DNA from 3 places in the Neobacillus niacini genome. Region 3 is predicted to be linked to each of the others. Evidence: predicted binding sites of a transcription regulator. Region 3 holds the regulator's gene; each other region holds the start of a gene.

Region 1 (2,271 bases), 500 kb from region 3:
ACAGACACATGGGAGGTAAAGCCTGATATTGTTGCACCTGGTGTCGCGATTAACTCGACCATTCCTGGCGGCTATCTATCACTGCAGGGGACAAGTATGGCAGCACCGCATGTAGCGGGGGCTTGTGCCTTGATTAAACAGGCACACCCAGATTGGACACCGGACCAAATTAAGGCAGCCTTAATGAATACAGCCAAGCCGTTAGCTAAAAACGGAAAACCATATCGGACGTATGAACAAGGGGCAGGAAGAATTCAAGTCAATGAGGCGGTGAAAGCAACTTCGCTAGTCAGTCCAAGTTCACTGCGATTCGGAAAATTTGAGAGTGAAGGGGATAATCACAAAGCCTTTTTACATGTGGAGAACCTGAGTGATAAATCCGTGCGTTATACGTTCGACATTCCGAAGCAGGCAGACGGATTGAAATGGCGTTTCCCGCTTGCCTTTACACTCAAGCCAGGAGAAACAAGAGATGTAAAGCTAGAATTAGAAGTCAATCCTCCAGAGTTGAAAGGCAAAATTCATGATGGATATCTTACCATCCATGCTGGTTCCAATCCGATTCATATTCCCTATATCTATGTTCTTGAAGAACCGAATTACCCGAGAGTAATGGGGTTTGACTTTAAGGATGGCGACCGGCAGGGGACCTATCGGTATGAAGTATACCTCCCTGGCGGTGCTGAGGAGTTTGGGATTGCTCTTTTCAATCCGGATGATTTTCGATTTGTTGGCTTCTTAGATACCGAACAGAATGTAAAAAAGGGAATGGTCAGCAGGGATATAACAGAAGAAAACCTTCCTCCTGATGGAATCTATCTCGCGAAAGTCTTCGCCAAAAAGGCGGGGAAAGAAGATTTTATTGAAACAATGCTCGTAATTGGAGAGGTAGTTAAATAGAACAAACAGGGGTGGGACATATTGGACCACTCCTTGTCAAATTTGTTCACAAAATAGACACAATTACGTCACTAAATTAAAGTGTAATTACACTACAATAATAGTGTTAACAAAAACATCCAGATGGAAGAAATTACTCTGCATAGTTTGTGGGTAATTTCACGTAAATCCATTGACATTGGAAAATGGCTGAGGTATGCTAACAAAGGATGTAAAATGAGAGGGTTTTCACGTAAATCGACAGAATTCTCAACAATTTTTATCTATCTTCCTTTTATACATAAGCCTCGATTTCAGTATTCTCTTATAGCGAGGATGCGATAATATGCGTAATGAAAACCGCAATCCATTTAAAGCTTATGCCCTAATGTCAGCTATCCTGGCATCCCTGGTTGGATCGATTCTAATCGGGATTTTTGCAGGCAGATGGCTCGATAAACAGTGGGGTACAGAACCAATTTTCTTAATAATTGGACTGTTTATAGGTTTAGCGGCAGGGACTTACTCAATGCTCGTTTCAATTCGCAAGTTCTATTCAGGAGATTAAACCAACCATGCCAGAATTTCAAACAATGTTTGCCCGACAGCGAAAGTGGATGTTTTTTTTATTGTCTTTTTATGTGCTTGGCTGGGGGTTCACTGCGCATCAATCAATCTTTCTTGGATTGATTCTTGGGACAAGTTTGAGCCTCTTTAATTTGTGGCTGATGGCACGTAAAATTGACAGCTTTGGACAGGCGGCGGCTGAAGGAAGACGTGTTCGTTCACTTGGATCTTTTTCTCGATTGGCAACCGGTGCACTTGCGATTGTCATCACAATGAGGTACCCTGAGCAGTTTCACCTCATTAGTGTAGTTATAGGATTAATGACATCCTACATTGTCATTATGATAGATTTTTTTACGCACAATTTCTTTTTAGATAAATAGCGGGGGAAGCGAGGTGAATACTGTTGCATCACGAAGCTCCAATAGTAACGTTTCTTGGGCTCCAATTTAACCTGGCGAACATTTTGATGATCACCATAGCAAGTGCGATTGTCTTTTTGTTAGCCGTCCTATCTACTCGTAGACTGGCCATGAAACCGACCGGAATGCAAAACTTTATGGAATGGGTCATGGATTTTGTTAAAAACATTATTAACAGTACGATGGATTGGAAAGATGGCGGGCGATTCCACATTCTCGGAATTACCATCATCATGTATATCTTTGTATCCAATATGCTGGGACTTCCATTCTCAATTGTTGTAGACGGAGTTCTTTGGTGGAAATCTCCAACAGCAGATCCGGCTGTAACCTTGACGTTAGCTACATTGATAGTGGGATTATCTCACTACTACGGTGTCAAGATGAAAGGCGCAGGAGCATA
Region 2 (2,271 bases), 2.3 Mb from region 3:
GGTTCTATATAATAGTGGGCTAATAATGCACCGAGCATAGCCTGGACAAAGAATAGAGCCACAACGATAACAAAATATTTTCCTGTTTTTACTTGTGACAGCGTCAGTGGAATTTTCTTCAGGTCGATTTGTGGGAAGTTTCCTTCCTTATATGCTTTGTCCATGTCTAAATGATAACGATAGAACACCCACAAAATGATACCAATAAAGAGAATTAATAAGGTTACGCTAACACCGCTCCAAAGGATGGCAGAGAACGACATTTGGTTACCTGCATCTTCATAATATGGCCAGTTATTAGTATAAGTAATTTCATCCCCTTGACGCACAGTGCTTGAAAGCCATGCAGTCCAGAAGAAGAAATCTGAGATTTGTTCGATTTGATCACCTTCAGCAACATAAGCACGGTCTTTCTCTGGCATATCTGACTCTTTAATCAGATTCTCCTTTAATCCCCAGCCATCACCTTTAGTAAAGATTTCATTATAGTATCCTCTTACTTTTTCAAGTCCAAAAGCTTGAGCATTTGTTAATTCCATCGTATCTGAACTGCTATCATAACGATTTTCACGCATTTCTTTGATAACAATATTTTTAATAATAGACTTTTCATCCTCAGATAAAGAAGCATAGTTGCTGTTAAACTTCTCATTAGCTCGATAATCCTGCATTCCTTCGGTATATATCTTCAGAGCTTCAGCTGTATAATCTGGACCCATATAGGAGCCATGACCTAAAACTGTTCCATAATCCATTAAGCCATATTTTTGGAAAACTGCTTGTCCTCCCATAATGCTTTCTTTTGTAAAAAGCACTTCCCCGTTTTCATTAGTTATTTCTAAAGGTCGTGGTGCCTGCTCCTTAAAAATCCAATAGCCGCCAGCCAACAAAACGGTAAAGCTTAGCAATATCGTAATTATTAAAATGGATTTTAACAGTGCATTTCGATTCGCCTTCACCATTGTGTTTGTTTTTGTCCCCCGTTGTATTTCCATTTCTGTCATCCTTTCGCGTTTGATTACCTTACGTATTCTATCGTTCACAAGAAATTCACAAAGTGAAACTCCTCATGATGAGCTTGTGATTTTTACCACATGCCACCTGAGAATTATTTTCAATAAAATTTGCTATCTATGATGGAGGTCACATAATTCCTCTTCCATCACTGATAAAATGAAGCTAATCAATAATTACTAATACGAAGGTGATGTTAATGAGGCAAGAGGACATAAAAAAAAGATTATCAGCCGTCCCTCTATTTAAAGAATTATCAGATAAGGAGCTGGAACCCTTTATAAAAATCGCTTTGACACGCTTATATAAGCAGAAAATGTATGTATTTATGCAGGAAGACCCACTTGATCGGGTATTTTTCATCCATTCAGGAAAAATCAAAATCTATAAAACTGATTTTTCCGGGAAGGAACAAATTGTATCAGTACTCGAACCAGGTGAGATGTTTCCACATGCAGGGTTTTTCAGAGAAGGAAACTTCCCAGCACATGCTGAGGTGTTAGAAGAGGCAAATCTCATTGTCTTACCAATAGATAAATTTGAAGAAACACTTATTGCCAATCCAGAACTCTGCATCAAACTTTTTAAAGTCCTGGGGGAGAAAATCGTCGACCTCCAAGGAAGGTTAGAGGCACAGGTTCTCCATAATACCTTTGAACAAATTGTTTTACTCCTTATTCGACTTTGTCAGTCAAACGGTGAACAAGCTGGTAACAGGTATCAGCTTACAACACAATTTACAAATCGTGAGCTGGCGAACATGATTGGCACTTCTAGAGAAACAGTCAGCAGAACCATTAACCATTTAAAAAAGAAAAACTACATTAACTTGTGCAAAGATGGCTTCTATCTAATTGATCGCGATGCACTGGAGCAGGAATTATTCTATTAAAAATCATTCAAGGAGTTGTTAAAAGTGGAAAAAAAGATTATTGAGCTAGATGTTAGAGAAGATTTAAAGAATAAGATTGAACCATTCCAAAAAATTATGGAAGCCATCAAAGAAGTGAAAGAAAATGATATTTTTATCCTCCATGCTCCTTTCAAGCCTGTACCGTTATTTACTGTATTAAAAGCAAAAGGCTTTACGCATGAAGCAGAGGAAATGGGAGAAAAGCACTGGAAAGTTACCTTTACAAAGAATGCTTAAAAGATAGAGAAGGGTGATGAACGATGGTATTAGATAATAGAGGTTTAGAACCGCCTCAGCCAATGATGAGGACTTTGGCAGCTTTAGAAAATTTAGCTGAAGGCGAA
Region 3 (2,271 bases):
ATTGGCCCCATATTAGAGGAAATTGTTTTTCGAAAAATTATTTTCGGTACTCTCCATAAACGACTTAACTTTTTCTTCTCAGCGTTAATCAGTTCTGTTGTTTTTGCCTTAGCCCACATGGAGCCGCATCATATACTGCTCTATTCCGCAATGGGCTTCACTTTTGCATTTCTTTATGTAAAAACAAAACATATCCTTGTACCGATTTTTGCCCATGTTGCGATGAATACATTAGTTGTCGTTATTCAGTCAGTTTATAAAGATGAAATTAATGAAATCATTCGTGAGGCAGAAGCTATTCAAAACTTTATCGGAGGCTTTCTATGAGACGTTCACCCTTGTTTTCCGGGATTATTTATATCGTGCTCGGCTGTTTATTTACTTATTTTGCAATTGAAGATGTCACCCTAAACGGATGGGGGTTCTTCAGTTATCTGCTCGTTATTCTAGCGACTTTCGATTTCGGATCTGGTTTAAGAATGATTTTCTTTTACAATCGGTATAAAGACAAAATAAAAAAATAATCATTTAAAAAGCCTTTTCACTTTTTCATGTGAAAAGGCTTTTCCTTTATTCTTCTATTTCCTCTGTTGGGTAGTGTTTCAGGAAGTAGATAAGTGATTGTAATTCGACGGCCAAATCGATATGATGGACCCTTATGGATGAAGGAACATTTAAACGTGCAGGGGTAAAATTTAATATCGCTTTAATATTGGATTTTACAAGTCGATCTGTAATCACCTGAGCGACTGGAGCAGGTACCGTCAGGATTGCAACATGAATATCATCATTGCTTAATACCTTCTCAAGCTCATCCATATGGTACACGGGTACATCCCGGATTGTCGTTCCCATTTTGTTCGGATCCACATCAAACGCACATTCTATCTTTGTATTATTATTCTTTAAAAAGTTATAATTTAGAAAGGCAGTTCCAAGATTACCTACCCCAATTAACGCTACTTTTGTTAATTCATCTTGATCCAGTGTTTTTCGAAAGAAGGTTAATAGGTAGTTGACATTGTAGCCATATCCCTTTTTCCCTAATGCACCAAAATAAGAAAAATCCCGGCGAATCGTTGCTGAATCCACCTTCACTGCCTCACTTAATTCTGCAGAAGAAACCCTCTGTTTACCTGAAGAGTGAAGATTCTTTAAAAATCGATAATATAAGGGCAGCCGTTTCGCTGTCGCTTGTGGTATTTTCATTGTTTCGTTACTCATACTCTCCCACCCCTCATAAAAAGTTGTTCATTTATCTAACTTGTTCGGTTCGGTGGAAATCCCCATTTTTCCCACCAGTTTTTTCAACCAAATAGGTTTTTCCAATAACCATACCTTTATCTACTGCTTTACACATATCATAAACAGTAAGTGCGCATGTGGAAGCAGCTGTTAACGCTTCCATTTCAACACCTGTATTTCCTTTTGTTTTGACAGCAGCTGAAATATTCAATGTATAAGCGGCATCGTGTTCCTTTTCCCATGAGAATGATATATTAACTCCCGTCAAAGGTATAGGATGGCACATCGGGATTAAATCCCACGTTTTCTTTGCCCCCATTACCGCAGCAACTTGTGCTACTGCAAGAACATCGCCTTTTTTCATTTCATTATTTGTTATTTTATCATATATTTCTTTACTAACCGTAATGCTGGAATGAGCAAGTGCCGTACGAGCCGTTTCTGGCTTATCGCTAACGTCCACCATTTTCGCTCTTCCTTCTTCGTTAAAATGAGTAAATTCAGACATAAACAGTATCCTCCCACAAAATCATACTATATTTTTAACATTTTGTCTGTGAAACTTTGAGCGAATGATGACGAATTTACATTTTTTTCTTTAAGTATTCCTTCTTATTTTCTCCAATGACATCCCACTTTATTGCCGACATTGGTGGAATAAGGTACACTTGTTTTAGTAATAGAGGTGAAAAAAATGATATTATTACAAGTTAATCAACTAGCAAAATACTATGGTGCAGACCTTATTTTATCGAATATAAAATTAGAATTACAAACTCGGGACCGTGTTGCACTTGTCGGGCGTAACGGTGCAGGGAAATCGACATTATTAAAAATTATTGCTGGGCATTTGTCACATGATGGCGGCGAAATTATTAAGCCAAAAGGGGTAAGCATTGGCTATTTGGCCCAGAATACTGGACTAGAATCAAATTTATCGATTTGGGATGAAATGCTGACCGTATTCGAATCACTAAGAGCTATGGAAGCGTCACTTCGACAACTCGAGGTTCAAATGTCAGATCC

The links. Region 3 encodes Rex, which represses fermentation and respiration genes when NADH is low (regulators of the CRP and FNR family bind a similar motif). Its sites were predicted from a motif close to TTGTGAAATATTTCACAA; they were not measured.
Region 1: a site for Rex is predicted at 1,048-1,065, ahead of ACN6MT_RS05190 (AtpZ/AtpI family protein). Genes of this name have one in related genera too.
Region 2: a site for Rex is predicted at 1,079-1,096, ahead of ACN6MT_RS14325 (nitric-oxide reductase large subunit). Genes of this name have one in related genera too.

What each region holds. Positions count from the first base shown of each region.
Region 1 covers NZ_CP183883.1:1,091,075-1,093,345, forward strand. The annotation lists gene ACN6MT_RS05185 (S8 family serine peptidase) at 1-900, shown strand, start outside; gene ACN6MT_RS05190 (AtpZ/AtpI family protein) at 1,226-1,447, shown strand; gene ACN6MT_RS05195 (ATP synthase subunit I) at 1,455-1,829, shown strand; gene atpB (F0F1 ATP synthase subunit A) at 1,853-2,271, shown strand, end outside.
Region 2 covers NZ_CP183883.1:2,927,287-2,929,557, reverse strand. The annotation lists gene ACN6MT_RS14325 (nitric-oxide reductase large subunit) at 1-995, opposite strand, end outside; gene ACN6MT_RS14320 (Crp/Fnr family transcriptional regulator) at 1,214-1,906, shown strand; gene ACN6MT_RS14315 (DUF2249 domain-containing protein) at 1,931-2,164, shown strand; gene ACN6MT_RS14310 (DUF2249 domain-containing protein) at 2,188-2,271, shown strand, end outside.
Region 3 covers NZ_CP183883.1:586,557-588,827, forward strand. The annotation lists gene ACN6MT_RS02575 (CPBP family intramembrane glutamic endopeptidase) at 1-327, shown strand, start outside; gene ACN6MT_RS02580 (YdiK family protein) at 324-524, shown strand; gene ACN6MT_RS02585 (redox-sensing transcriptional repressor Rex) at 571-1,224, opposite strand; gene moaC (cyclic pyranopterin monophosphate synthase MoaC) at 1,256-1,753, opposite strand; gene ACN6MT_RS02595 (ABC-F family ATP-binding cassette domain-containing protein) at 1,940-2,271, shown strand, end outside.